One region of the Wenzhouxiangella sp. XN24 genome, then DNA from elsewhere that is predicted to be linked to it. Evidence: predicted binding sites of a transcription regulator. Region 1 holds the regulator's gene; each other region holds the start of a gene.
What was found. Region 1 encodes sigma-54, which starts transcription at its own class of promoters, with help from an activator protein. Its sites were predicted from a motif close to TGGCANGNTNCNTGCTT; they were not measured.
Positions count from the first base shown of each region.

Region 2: G6032_RS07665 (flagellar basal body-associated FliL family protein) is a predicted target of sigma-54. The motif match lies at 2,027-2,043, and genes of this name have one in related genera.
Region 3: flgB (flagellar basal body rod protein FlgB) is a predicted target of sigma-54. The motif match lies at 1,637-1,653, and genes of this name have one in related genera.
Region 4: G6032_RS15490 (PEP-CTERM sorting domain-containing protein) is a predicted target of sigma-54. The motif match lies at 2,052-2,068, and genes of this name have one in related genera.

Region 1 covers NZ_JAAMFG010000021.1:202,331-205,712, forward strand. The annotation lists gene rapZ (RNase adapter RapZ) at 1-217, opposite strand, end outside; gene G6032_RS02305 (PTS sugar transporter subunit IIA) at 234-713, opposite strand; gene raiA (ribosome-associated translation inhibitor RaiA) at 743-1,060, opposite strand; gene G6032_RS02315 (RNA polymerase factor sigma-54) at 1,183-2,643, opposite strand; gene lptB (LPS export ABC transporter ATP-binding protein) at 2,654-3,379, opposite strand; gene G6032_RS02325 (LptA/OstA family protein) at 3,376-3,382, opposite strand, start outside.
Region 2 covers NZ_JAAMFG010000032.1:30,965-34,346, forward strand. The annotation lists gene fliJ (flagellar export protein FliJ) at 1-389, shown strand, start outside; gene G6032_RS07660 (flagellar hook-length control protein FliK) at 562-1,884, shown strand; gene G6032_RS07665 (flagellar basal body-associated FliL family protein) at 2,088-2,675, shown strand; gene fliM (flagellar motor switch protein FliM) at 2,677-3,382, shown strand, end outside.
Region 3 covers NZ_JAAMFG010000032.1:6,750-10,131, forward strand. The annotation lists gene flgA (flagellar basal body P-ring formation chaperone FlgA) at 1-395, opposite strand, end outside; gene G6032_RS07535 (chemotaxis protein) at 554-1,468, shown strand; gene flgB (flagellar basal body rod protein FlgB) at 1,703-2,107, shown strand; gene flgC (flagellar basal body rod protein FlgC) at 2,111-2,542, shown strand; gene G6032_RS07550 (flagellar hook assembly protein FlgD) at 2,548-3,219, shown strand; gene flgE (flagellar hook protein FlgE) at 3,277-3,382, shown strand, end outside.
Region 4 covers NZ_JAAMFG010000034.1:333,446-336,827, forward strand. The annotation lists gene G6032_RS09235 (hypothetical protein) at 1-1,161, shown strand, start outside; gene G6032_RS15490 (PEP-CTERM sorting domain-containing protein) at 1,263-1,982, opposite strand; gene G6032_RS09245 (DUF6279 family lipoprotein) at 2,360-3,364, shown strand; gene G6032_RS09250 (PEP-CTERM sorting domain-containing protein) at 3,370-3,382, opposite strand, start outside.

The DNA of each region.
Region 1 (3,382 bases):
TGCGGGTCACCGGCAGGTCCTCGGGGCGGGGCCGCGTATCCAGGCCGATGGCCAGCCGGTTGAACTTGGCATCGTCGCCTTCGACCAGTTCGGTGACCACCATCGAGAGGATCCGCGCCGGCACGTTGTCGAGCGTGTACCACTCGAGATCCTCGAGCATGGCCAGCGCAACGCTTTTGCCGGAACCCGACAGGCCGCTGACGATCACGAGTTCCATCGTCAGCGCCCGCTGGTCATGACGCGGCGGCCCGTCGCGCAGGGTCCGGCGCGGTCAGCAGTTCGTAGATCGCCCGGCTCGAAGTGGCGCCCCGCAGGGCGGTCGCCAGCGTGCGGTCGGCAAACGCGGTCGCCACCAGCGAGACTTCCTCGTGATGGCAGCCGGCATTGTCCGCCGGCGCAGGCACGAGCAGGCCGAAGATCAGGTCGACGGGTTCGCGGTCGGGCATGTCGAAATCCACCGGGCGCGACAGCTTCAGGAAAGCCCCGATCGGCTCTTCGAGATCGGGCAGCCGTCCATGGGGGATCGCGATGCCGTTCTCGATGGCCGTGCAACCGAGTTTTTCCCGCTTGATGAGGCTCTGGAACACATCGCCCTGGTCGATATCGGTCGCGGAGGACAGCAGTTCGCTGAGCACGTCCAGCGCGTGTTTCTTGCTGCGGGCTTCGACGTTGCAGAGCACGCGGCCGGGCAGCAGGAGGGATTGGAAGGTCATGGGGGCACCGGGGTGGAGGGGGCGTGGACTCAGGCGCTGCGCGGGCGCCCGGCCCCGTTGTGGTGATCCGTCAGCTTGTCCTTGTGGCGACGAACCTGGCGGTCGAGGCGGTCGATCATGCCGTCGATCGCGGCATACATGTCTTCTTCCACCGCGGCCGCATGCAGGGTGTCGCCCGCGACGCGCAGCGTGGCTTCGGCCTGGTGACGGAGCTTCTCGACGGTGAGGACGCAATGGACATCGATCAGGTTGTCAAAATGCCGGACGACCTTGTCCATCTTGCTATGCACGTAATCGCGCAACGGCTCGGTGATATCGACGTGGTGACCGGTCAAGTTGATCTGCATGATGGACTCCTTCGGAGTGTTGGAACCGTCCTGGACGGCGGCTCTTGTTTCAATCCTATTCTAGTGGCTGGCTTGCTACGCTGGCTAGGGAGGGTTTTTCGCCGTGGAAAGCGGTTTTCGACCTAGCGGATGGTCACGCGCCGGCGTTCGTTCGATGACGGAAATCCCATGGATTCCCGATACTTGGCGACTGTGCGGCGCGCCACTTCGATACCTTCCTGCACGAGTGCACGGGTGAGGGCGCTGTCGGACAGGGGCTTGGCGGGGTCCTCTTCGGCAATGAGCTTGCGGATCCGGGCACGGATGGCCGTGGACGAAATGCTCTCCCCGTCGCTGCCGGATACCTGGCTGGAGAAGAAGTACCTGAATTCGTAGACCCCCCGCGGCGTATGCATATATTTGCCGGTCGTGGCGCGGGACACGGTCGATTCGTGCAGCTCGAGCGCGTCGGCGATCTCGCGCAGCACCAGGGGCCGCATGCCTTCCTCGCCACGTTCGAGGAATTGTTCCTGGTGGGAGACGATGGCGCGCGCCACGCGGATGAGCGTCTCGTTGCGGATTTCCAGGCTCTTCACCAGCCAGCGGGCTTCCTGCAGCTGGGTCCGCAGCGTCGAATACTCGCCCCCCCGGCCCAGGCTGCCCGCATAGGCTGCGTTCACCCGGAGCCGGGGGGCGATGGCCGGGTTGACGTCGACCCGCCAGCCCGACTCGTCGCGCCGCACAAAAACGTCCGGGACGATGTACTCCGGCGGACGGGTGTCGGCCGCGCCGCCGGGGCGCGGGTTGAGCGAGCGCAGCAAGGCCACTGCATGTTCGAGCTGTTCCACGCTGCACCCAAGGCGCCGGCGTATGGTTGCGTAATCCTGCTCACCGAGCTCCACGAGGCATTCGGAGGCCAGGCGGCGCACCAGTTCCAGGTCCGGGGTGTCCGGTGCGAACGGCGCGAGCTGCAGCAACAGGCACTCCGAGAGGTCGCGCGCGCCGACGCCGAGCGGGTCGAAGCGTTGCACACAGGCCAGCACGCGCTCGACCTCGTCCACGTCGGTGACCAGTTCGGGCGCGAGATTGGTGCAGATGTCCTCGAGGCTTTCCGTCAGGTAACCGTCGTCGTCGATCGCATCGACCAGCATCGTGGCGATGTATTTCCGGTCGCCCTCGGGGAAGGCGACATCCAGCTGTGCGATCAGGTGGTCGCGCAGGGAGCTGCCGCTGACGTCAGCGTAATCCCGCTGGTCTTCGCCGTCGCCGCGACCCTGCCCCGAGCCGCTGTAACCCGAGCCGAAATCCGACACGTCGGCGTAGGACACATCGTCATCGAACCGTTCCGGCGTGTCCGTGCCGCTCTCGGCGGACTGCGCCGCAGGCGTTTCCCGCAATGCATCCGAGGGCGTTTTCTGCTCGCCCTTGGCCGGGGCCAGTTCCAGGCCGTCGTCCATCTCGAGCATGACATTCTTCTCGAGCGCCTCGCGGAGTTCGGCCTGCAGATCGAGCACCGGCAGCTGCAGCAGCCGGATGGCCATCTGCAGCTGGGGCGTGAGCGTCAGCTGCTGGCCGAGTTTGAGTTGTAGCGATTGCTTCATCATCGAACGGTCATCACAGGCGGAAGTGCTCGCCGAGGTAGACCTCGCGAACCTGCCGGTTGGCCAGTATCTCATCTGCAGTGCCGGACGCGATGACCTCGCCGGCGTTGAGGATGAAAGCGCGGCCGCAAATACCGAGTGTTTCCCGCACGTTATGATCCGTGATCAGCACACCGATGCCCCGGTCGCGCAGCTGCCCGATGATGCGCTGGATGTCGATGACGGAGATCGGGTCGACGCCGGCGAACGGCTCGTCCAGCAGGATGAAAGCGGGCTCGGCGGCCAGCGCGCGGGCAATCTCGACCCGGCGGCGCTCACCCCCGGAAAGGCTCAGGCCCTTGCCGTCGCGGATATGGCCGATATTGAGTTCCTCGAGCAGCTCTTCCAGTGCCTGTCGCCGACCGAGCGTGTCGAGGTCCTTGCGTGTCTGGAGCACGCCGAGCACGTTCTGTTCCACCGTCAGCCCACGAAACACCGAGGCCTCCTGGGGCAGGTAGCCGACGCCGAGGCGCGCCCGGCGATGCATCGGCAAGGCCGTGAGTTCGGTGTCGTCGAGCAGGATGCGGCCGCTGTCGCAGGGCACGAGCCCGACGATCATGTAAAACGCCGTGGTCTTCCCGGCGCCATTCGGCCCGAGCAGTCCCACCACCTCGCCGCTCGAGATGGACAGCGACAGGTCGCGCACCACCTGCCGCGAGCGATAGCGCTTGGAGATGCCCTCGGCGCGCAGCGTTCTCATGGC
Region 2 (3,382 bases), on a different contig from region 1:
ATCGCGAGCAGGCCGCGGCCCAGGAGTTCGGCCGATTCCAGGAAGTCGTCGCCACCCAGGAGCTTCGCCTGGCGGAACTGCGCGCCTGGTGGCGCGAGTACGCCGACGGCCTCGAGGCGCAGGCGAACCGGGATTGCCGCGCGCTGCGCGAGGGCCGGCTGTTCCTCGCCCAGCTCACCGAGGCCATCGAGAAGCAGCAAAACGCCGTCGAGCATGCGCGCCGCGACCTGGAGGCCGCCCGGGCCCGCTGGGTGACTTCGCGCATGGATCACGAGGCCCTGGAAAAAGTGGTCGGTCGTTACCAGGACGAAGAGAGTCGCGAAGCCAGGCGCGGGGAGCAGCGCGAACAGGACGAGTGCGCCATGCGCGGCCGGCGGTCCGGGCCGTGATGTGCGGTTTCCGATCCGGTCTCGCGAAGTCCCGGCGTGGGCCGGGCGGCCTGGCCGCGGGGCCGCGCCGCGCCGCTGGCACGTTTTCTGCAAGGTCTGGCGGCATGAAGTGTTTTTTCGCCCCGGTTATTTCACCAGCCGCGCGCCGTGAGCGCGCCGGGAGACGACCCCGATGATGTCCAATATGCCTGCAGCACTTGCCGAATCCGGTGGCCCGCGGTTGCCGGGCACGCGCGGCGATTCCGCGGAATCCGGCCGCAGCGGCAAGGACAATGAATTCGCCAGTGTCCTGGCCGACAGCGAAAGCCGGGCCCGGTCCGCCGAAAAGCCCGCCGGCGGTGAGGCTTCCAACAGTGCGGCCCGCGAGGATGCCGATGCCGGCAAGGATTCCGCCGCCGGCAAGGAATCATCCGTTGCGGCACAGGACGAAGCAGGCAAGACGAGCGACAAGCCCGGCGCGACGCAACCCGACAGCGGGGCGGAGCAGGAGAAGGCTGCCAGTGGTGGAGCCGGGGCAACGGCGCAGGACCAGGCGGCCGGAACGCAAGACGGTGACGGGCCGACGGAGGACGCGCCTGGCGGCGAGCAGGACGATCCGCTCGGCGTCCTGGCCGGCCAGCCGGACCCGGCAACGGGTGATGCCGGCAGCGGCAATGTCCTGCCGCTCACCGGCGAGCTGTTGCCGCCCGGGGCCGTGAATCCGCCCCCCGGATTCGCGTTCCGCGCGCCCGGCTCGGGGCCGATGCCGGGGGTTCCCGATCCGCTGGCTGCCGCCACGTTGCTGAACGGCGAGTTGCCGGCCGGCGGACTTCCGGCCGGGACGGACGGGCCCGAATCGCTGACGCGCATGCTGGAGATGCTCCGCACGCTGAACGGCATGCCGGGACAGTTCAGGGAACAGCTCCAGGCGGCGATGCTGCGCAAGCCCGGTGCGGCCGGGCTCGAGCTGGTCGAGGCGCCCCGCAGCGGCACCCTCGCCGGCAACAGCAGCTTGCAGGCCGCGGTGAGCGCCTCGCCGCTGGCGAATCTCGCGGCCCAGGCGGGCACGCCCCCCACGACGCCGCCGAGCCTGCCGATCAATATCGCCCCCGGGCGGCCCGACTGGGGCGAGGCCGTCGGCCAGCGGGTCCTGTGGATGGTGTCCAACAAGGCCCAGGAAGCCGAGTTGCGCCTCAACCCGTCGGAGCTCGGCCGGGTGGACGTCAAGGTCCGTGTCGACGAGGACGGCTTGCGCCTGACCTTCGCCGCGGGCAACTCGGCCGTCCGGGAGGCGCTCGAGGCCGCGGCGCCGAGGTTGCGGGAGATGTTCCAGGCCGAAGGCCTGCATCTCGAGAACATGGATATCGGCCAGCAGCAGGCCGGGGCCGGCGAACGCGGTGACGCGAGCGCCGACGCGGAGGCGGGGCGTGGCGTCGGCGAGGCCGACGACGAGACCCTGCCGGGCGCCCAGGCCGTCGCCCGCGCCGGGCTGGGCCTGGTCGACCTGTTCGTCTGACGCCTGCCGGACCGCTCGACCGCTGCGCGTCTCCCGGCCTGCCGGACGATCCGTTGGCGCGACGCCCTCCATGGCGCGTCAAGAAGCTGACAGGGCGCGGACACGCGAATATAACCCCATGTAAATATTAATATTTTCTTTGTGGCACGGCTTTTGCTTCCGTCTTACGCGAGATAGTCGCGTTTGCCAGGAGTGCCACAGAGATGATCAATCCGGAAGTCGATGCCCCCGGGGATTTCGAAGCGCAAGGCTTCGAAGAAGAATTCGAAGAAGGGCTCGAAGAAGGTGTCGAGGGCGAGGCGCCGGCCGCAGCGCCGGGCAAGCGCGGGATCGGTCGCTGGATCCTGATCCTCGTGGTGGTGGCTGGCCTCGGTGCCGGCGGCTGGTTCGGCTGGCAGCAGTTCTCGGCCGGCAACACGGCGGGCGAGACCGCCGACGCGACCCCGGCCGAGCCGAAGCCCGGCGCCCGCAGCAAGGCTTCCTACCTGTCGCTGGATCCGCCCCTCGTCGTGAATTTCGCCGCCGGCGGCCAGCTGCGCTACCTGCAGGTTTCCATCGAGGTGATGACGCTCGGCTCCAAGGAGACCGAGACCATCCAGCGTCACATGCCGGCCGTGCGACACGCGTTGATTTCCCTGTTCAGCGAGCGCGACTACGAGGCGCTGCTGTCGCGCGAGGGCAAGGAGGCGCTACGCCTCGAAGCGCTCGAGACGATCCGCGCCGAGCTGACCATGCTCAGCGGCGAGCCGGCCGCCGAGGACGTCTACTTCACCAGCTTCGTGATGCAATGACATGAGTACCCAGGACCTCCTTTCCCAGGACGAGATCGACGCGCTGTTGCACGGCGTGGACAGCGGTGACGTCGACACGGAAGACGACCTGCGCGCCCACGACGGCGTGGCCCGGGCGGTCGATCTCTCCAGCCAGGACCGCATCGTCCGCGGCCGCATGCCGACGCTCGAGATGATCAACGAGCGTTTTGCGCGCCACCTGCGCATCAGCCTGTTCAACCTGCTGCGCCGCTCCACCGAGATCACCGTCGGCGGCGTGCGCCTGGAGAAATTCGGCGAATACATCCACACCCTGCCGGTGCCGACGAGCCTGAGCATGATCCGGGTGAAGCCACTGCGTGGTACGGCGCTGTTCGTGATGGATGCGCGGCTCGTGTTCACCCTGGTGGATCACTTCTTCGGCGGCGGCGGACGCTTCCACGCCAAGGTCGAGGGCCGCGAGTTCACGCTCACCGAGACCCGCGTGATGCGCATGGTGCTGGAACTGGCGTTCCGCGATCTCATCGAGGCCTGGGGCCCGGTGCTGCCGCTCGAGTTCGAATACATCAATTCCGAGGTCAATCCGCAGTTCGCCAACATCGTCAGCCCCAGCGAAGTCGTGGTCATCTGCAGCTTCAAGCTGGAGCTCGAGGGCGGCGGTGGCGAGATGCATCTCACCCTGCCGTACTCGATGATCGAACCGATCCGCGATCTTCTCGACGCGGGGA
Region 3 (3,382 bases), on a different contig from region 1:
TTGTCCAGTGTCGCGCCGCGATTTCGCGACACCGCCATGACCACCACCGGGCGGTTGACGCTCACGCGCGCGGGCACGAACAGCGACCAGGCCGGGGTGGTGCAGCGCACCCCCACCGCCACCGGCCCGAGCGGCCGCGCGCCGGGCGGCAGGTCCGTCTCGAGCGGAAGGGAACAGGCCGGCAGGCGCAGCCGGGCGTCCAGCCGGCCGACACTGACGCCGACGGTAACGGCGTCGTCGCCGCGCCAGTGGGCATCGGCTTCGGCATGCAGTCGTTGCGAGGCGGCCGCCGCGATCGAGTCCAGCGACTGGATCGCCGTCGCCGCGACGGCGCTCGCGGGCAGCACGGCCGCCATGGCGAGCACATATATAAGGAGGCTTCGGCAAATGTTCATCATGGCCTGCGTCGGTTTTCTGTCGCAACAAGACGTTGACCAGTGATCATGCAAGGTCCATACCAAGCGATTCCCGGCGCCATCCGTCGGCCCGGGCGAACCTCAAGAAATCGCCGGCCGCGCCGACACAATGAAGGCCCATCCATCTGTGAGGTCCCATGCCACGGTCGCTGTCCCAGGTTTCGCCGGAGACCCAGTCGCCGCCGCTGGAGCTGTTGCTGTTCCGCCTCGCGGACGAGCAGCTCTACGGCATCAACGTCTATAAGGTGACCGAGGTCGTGCATTGCCCGCCGTTGCGGCGCATGCCGGGCTCACATGAGGTCGTCGCCGGCATCGCGTCGCTGCGGGGCCACGCGGTGCCGGTGATCGACCTCGGCCATGCCATTGGCCAGGCGCCGGTCGAGCCGACCCCGGAGCGCTACGTGATCCTCACGGAATTCAGCCGCGCGCAGCAGGGCATGCTGGTCAGCGGCGTGGAGCGGATCATTTCGACGCGCTGGGACGCCGTCCGCGCCCCGCCGGGCAAGGGCGGGCCGGGTTTCGTCACCGCGATGACCAGCCTCGACGGCGAGATGGTCGAGATCCTGGACGTGGAGCGCGTCCTCGCCATGCTGTCGCGCGCCGAGGCGGAGATGCCGATCAGGACGGTCGAGAGCGCCCGCGACCGCCTGCCGGAGAACCTGCCGCCGGTGCTCGTGGTGGACGATTCCGCCGTGGCGCGCGGCCAGGTGCAGCGCGCCATGCGCTCCATCGGCGTGGACTGCGTGCTGAAGAACAATGGTCGCGAGGCCCTCGAGCAGCTGCGCACCTGGGCCGAGCTCGGCCCCCTCGAGGATCGCGTCAGCATCCTGATCTCCGACATCGAGATGCCCGAGATGGACGGCTACGGGCTCGTCTCCAGCGTGCGCCAGGACGGGCGCATGGCCAAGCTGAAGATCCTGCTGCATTCCTCGCTCAGCGGCCGCTCGAACGAGGATCGCGCGCGCAATTCCGGCGCCGATCGCTTCCTCGCCAAGTTCCGTCCCGAGGAGCTCGCCGCCGCCGTGATCGAGCACCTCGCACTCCCGGCCTAGCCTTCGCCGGGCGGCAAGCCCTTGCCGCCCCGGCGGCAAGCGCTGGTCACCGTCGCCGCCCCGCGCCGCCGCATTCCCGTCAAAAAACCGTCGCCACGCCGCTCCTGCGGCCCGCTCGCCCCGACTCGGCCTAGAAAAAACAACGCGTTCCGGGGGTTTCCGGGGCTTTGGCACGTCGTTTGCATCAGTTCCGCCGAGCCCGTCCGTCAACGGGCAGACCGGAGGACAGCGAGCATGAGTTCAATTACGGATCGCGCCCTAGGCATCCACACGCAGGCCCTCGAGGTCGCCTCGCGGCGCCTGGAGTTGCTGGCGTCGAACATCGCCAACGCCGACACGCCCGGCTACAAGGCGCGCGACCTCGATTTCCGTGCCCTGCTGAACCAGGCCAGCAACGACCAGGCCGCCGCGCGGATCACGACGACCCGGGCGGGGCACATCGCGACGACGCCCGCCGCCGGCGGACTCGGCGGTGATGCGCTGTACCGCGTGCCGAACCACGCCTCGCTGGACGGCAACACCGTGGACACCCAGCAGGAACACGCCGTGTTCGCCGAGAACGCCGTGCGCTACCAGGCCTCGCTCGATTTCATCAACAGCCGGCTCAGCGGGCTGCGTAAAGCGCTCAAGGGGGAGTAATCCATGAACCTCAGCAAGATCTTCGACATCTCCGGTTCGGCGTTGAGCGCCCAGACCACGCGGCTCAACACCATCGCCAGCAACCTGGCGAATGCCGATACCGCGAGCACCACCCCGGAAGCGGCCTACCGCGCCCGGCACCCGGTGTTCGCCACGGTGCTGCAGGAGGCGACCGGCGCGGGCCAGTCCACCGGCCAGCCCGCCGCCAGCGTCCGGATCGCGGGCATCGTCGAGAGCCAGGCGCCGGCCATTGCGCGCCACGAACCGGGCCACCCGCTGGCCGACGAGAACGGCTACATCTACCTCCCGGCGGTGAACACCGTCGAGCAGATGGCCGACATGATTTCCGCGTCGCGCAGCTACTCCAGCAGCGTCGACGTTTTGACCACCACCAAAGAACTGATGCTGCGCACCCTGCAGCTCGGACGGGGCTGAACGACATGGCAGGCATAGACGCAACAACTCTCGAACAGGCCGGGCTGGCGCGCGCGCCGAAGGCCGACGCCAAGTCGAACGAGGAGCTCGGCCAGGAGCAGTTCCTGGAGCTGATGGTCGCGCAGCTGCGCAACCAGGATCCCTTCAAGCCGCTGGAAAGCGGGGAATTCCTCGGCCAGCTGGCCCAGTTCGGCACGGTGTCCGGCATCTCCGACCTGCAGGCCTCTTTCGAGAGCCTGTCGGGCTCCATGCAGGGCAACCAGGCGCTGCAGGCGGCCGGCCTCGTGGGCCGTTCCGTCTACGTTCCCGCCCAGGAAGCCTGGCTGCAGCCGGGCGGGGCGGTGAGCGGTGCGGTGCAGAACCCCGCCGGGCTCGGCGAGGTGACGGTGGGCGTCTACGACTTCGCCGGCCGCCTCGTGGCGACGGTGCCGGCCGAAGGGACGGGCGAGCGCGCCGCGTTCCGCTGGGACGGCACCAACGACGCGGGCGAGCAGGCGCCGCCGGGCTTCTACGAGATCCGCGCGGTCGGCCGCTCAGGCGGCGAACCGGTCGCCCTCGAGGCGCTGGTCAGCGGCCAGGTCGAAAGCGTGAGCATCGATCGTTTTTCGGGTGCCCTGTCACTGACCGTGACCGGGCTTGGCGTCGTGGACCTCCAGAAGGTCCGCCAGATCGGCTGAACGGCCGCACATAGGTAGCGGGCCGTCACCGACGGCCGCCAACAGGAGTACAGGACTATGCCTTTCAGAACCGCCTTGAGCGGCTTGAACGCCGCCTCCGCCGACCTTCGGGTCACGGGCAACAACATCGCCAACGCCAGCACCACCGGCTTCAAGCAGTCGC
Region 4 (3,382 bases), on a different contig from region 1:
TCACGCGTGGACTTCGCGCGACGCGCGATGGATTCGTTCGCCACGCGCACTGGCTTGAACGACGATCGGCCGCCGACGCGCTACCTCTGGACGGATGCCTTTTCCGTCTGCAACCTCCTGTATCTCGCCCATGCGACGGGGTGCAACGAATACCAGGCGCTCGCCCGGGAACTGATCGAGCAGGTCCATGAAGTGCTCGGCCGCCATCGCCCGGATGACCCGCGCAGCGGCTGGATCAGCGGACTCTCCGAGGAGGAGGGGCGCGCCCATCCGACGGCCGGCGGACTGCGGATCGGCAAGCCGATGCCGGAACGCCAGGCCGGCGAACCCCTCGATGACCGGCTGGAATGGGAACGGGACGGCCAGTATTTCCATTACCTCACAAAGTGGGCCCACGCCCTCGACGTCGCGGGACGCAGCACCGGGGACCCGGACTACGGCCGGTATGCCAGGGAACTGATGCAGGTGGCGTGCGACCGTTTCATCGTCACCGCGCCCGGCGAGGGCCTGCGCATGGCGTGGAAGATGAGCATCGATCTCAGCAGGCCGCTGGTCTCGTCGATGGGACATCACGACCCGTTGGACGGCTATGTCCGTTGCATCCAGCTGCGCGCAGCCGCCGTCGCCGGCGGCGAGGAGGAAGAGGCGGCACCCATGGACCGATGCGCCACCCGCATGGCGCGCATGATCCGCCGCAACGCATTGCCGACCACGGATCCGCTGGGCCTCGGCGGGCTGCTGATCGACGCGGCGATGCTCGCGCAACTGATCGACGGCGAACACCTGCCGGACGACGGCCTGCTGGATGCGCTGCTGGCGGCTGCGAAACTCGGCCTGGCGCACTACCGGGAAGAGGGTGAACTCGACCGAGGCCCGATGCAGCGGCTGGCCTTCCGCGAGTTGGGACTGTGCATCGGCCTGGGTGCGCCGGCGGTGATCGCCGCCGAACTGGCCAGCCGGCCCGAGGCCTTCCGCGACGCCGCCGGTTTGAAACAGAAGCTCGACACGCTCGCCGAAGCCGGCACGCTCGGACAGCAGATCCAGATCTTCTGGCTGCAATCTGCGCACCGCGACACGGCGCTCTGGAAGGCGCATGAAAACATCAACGAGGTGATGCTGGCCACGGCGCTTCTGCCGGATGGCATACTGCGTTTACCTTGACCGAAGTTACCGCGCCTCGCCAACGGGCTAACGCTACTCGTACAAGAAAAAGGCGGCTCGATGAGCCGCCTTTTTCAGTCCACAAGACTTGTTCCGAGGTGCTACCGCGGCCGAAGGCGCCTGGCAAATCCAACGCCGGCCAGACCGAGACCCAACAAGGCCAGTGTGCCGGGCTCAGGCACCGAGGCCATCTTAATGCCTGCAAGGGCAAAGTCGCTGTTTCTCGGGCTGCTGAGCTTCGCAGTGTCTGCGAAGAATTCGATCGAGGTCACGCCGATGAAGGACTGCGGATTGAACGTCCCCGAAGTCAGAAAGACGTTCGACGTATCGCCGACGAAGAACCCGGTCTTGTCCGAAGCGGTGCCATCGTAACCACCCCCGGCGCCACTGCTGTTGACCTGGAACTGAACCCGTTCAGCGGGGTCGTCGGTCGTGCTGTCCGCACCGAAAAGATCGAGAAAGATGATGGACGCGATATCCACCGGCTTCGAAAACTTGATTTGCAGCCGCTCGACTTGAGTCTTTTCGCCGTCTCCAAACGTAACTTCGTCATCGCCGATACCAATGCCATCGCTCTTGCAGACCAGGCCGAGCGGACCGCATTGAGCAGATTCCCCGTCAAAATTGCTCTCGGTGAAAGCGGTGGGGTCGTTGTCGCTGTCGAACGCCAGAAGCGTAACCTGGACTCCCGCGACAGTCTGAGGATTAGCCGTTTCCCACGTGCCGGTCGTGAAGTCAATGAGGCCAGCCTGGGCAGTCCCTGCCATGCCGAGGGAAAGCGCGGCAGTACCCACGGAGGCTATAAATCTTGATTTCAACATGGTTTTTCCCTTTGTCCCGCATTTCAATGGAAATGAATCAAGTTGCTAACTGCATGTCCAAATTCAAGTATGCAAATCTCATGCCGAATATTTAAGTTACTGTTTTTTATAAAAACAAGCTGGCTCTCGTGGCGCAATCCGATGAAGTCTGTAAAATAATCCGACGTTGCTTGGGCTTCTTACTCTCGTGCACCGCCGGTTCATCCGCACGGAAACAAGCAACCGCCGCCCTCCGTTTTATCGAACCTTGTAGAAGGAGAATGTGCTTATGACGAAGTTGCCACGAGGACGGCCTGCAATGGCATCTCGAAACACTGCCGATTATTTCCGTAGCAGGTGACAACACTTCGGCGGTTACAGATACAGTCACATCGATCATGATCGATTTACGCAGGGTGTTGCTGTTGGTGCTGGGCCTGACATTGTTCGTTGGATGCAGCACGCGCCTGGCCTACGACAACCTCGACTGGTTCACGGTGCGCTGGGTCGATCAGCAGGTTTCTCTCGACGAAGCGCAGCGCACGCTGCTTCGCGACGTCATCGAAGCGCAACAACTCTGGCATTGCGCCACGCAACTGGATGACTACCAGGCTTGGATCGAGGAGGCGCGGCTCGATCTCCTGGCCGATCGGCTCGACCAACAGCGCCTGGCCGAGCACGGAGAGCGCCTCGCCGAGTTCGGCCGGACTCTCGCACAGCGGATCCAGCCCGTCCTGGTGGAACTCGCAACCTCGCTGGATGACCAGCAGGTCGAAGAGGTGCTGTCGTCCCTGGACGATCGCATCGCCGAACTGCGGGATGAAATCGAGAGTGACTCCACGGATCAGTGGGCGCAGCAGCGCGCCGAAGGGATGGAACGGGGATTGCGGCGCTTCATGGGCCGGATCAACGCGCCACAACGCGATCGACTCGAGCGCTGGGCCCGCGAACTGGAACCGACACGGACCTACCAGTTGGCACAGCGAGTGTACTGGCGCGACCGGATTGCCGGCGCGCTCGCACGGCGGGACGATCGCGCCTTCCTGGAGCAGGAAGTCGCCGCATTGCTCGAGCCCTCATCGGTCTGGCCGGAAAGTTATCGCCAGGCGATCGAGGCCAACCGCGGACGTACGCTGGCTGCATTGGAGGAAGTCTTTGCGCTGATGGAGCCGAAGCAGCGCGCGCGGCTATCGAGCAGGCTCGTCCGTCTCGGCAATGACTTCGAGCGCCTGAGCTGCGAGGGCGAAGCGCCACTGGCGAAGCTGAGCGTCTCTCGCGAGCCGCCGGAATCCCCCGGGGCTGGCCTGGGCCGCGCTCACGGGGTTGCACTTCCCAGGGTTGCACTTCCGCAAATAAAAACGCCCGCGAGTTTCCTCGCGGGCGCCGTTTTCGCTGTCCGCTGAGAAGATCAGTCCGCGCGG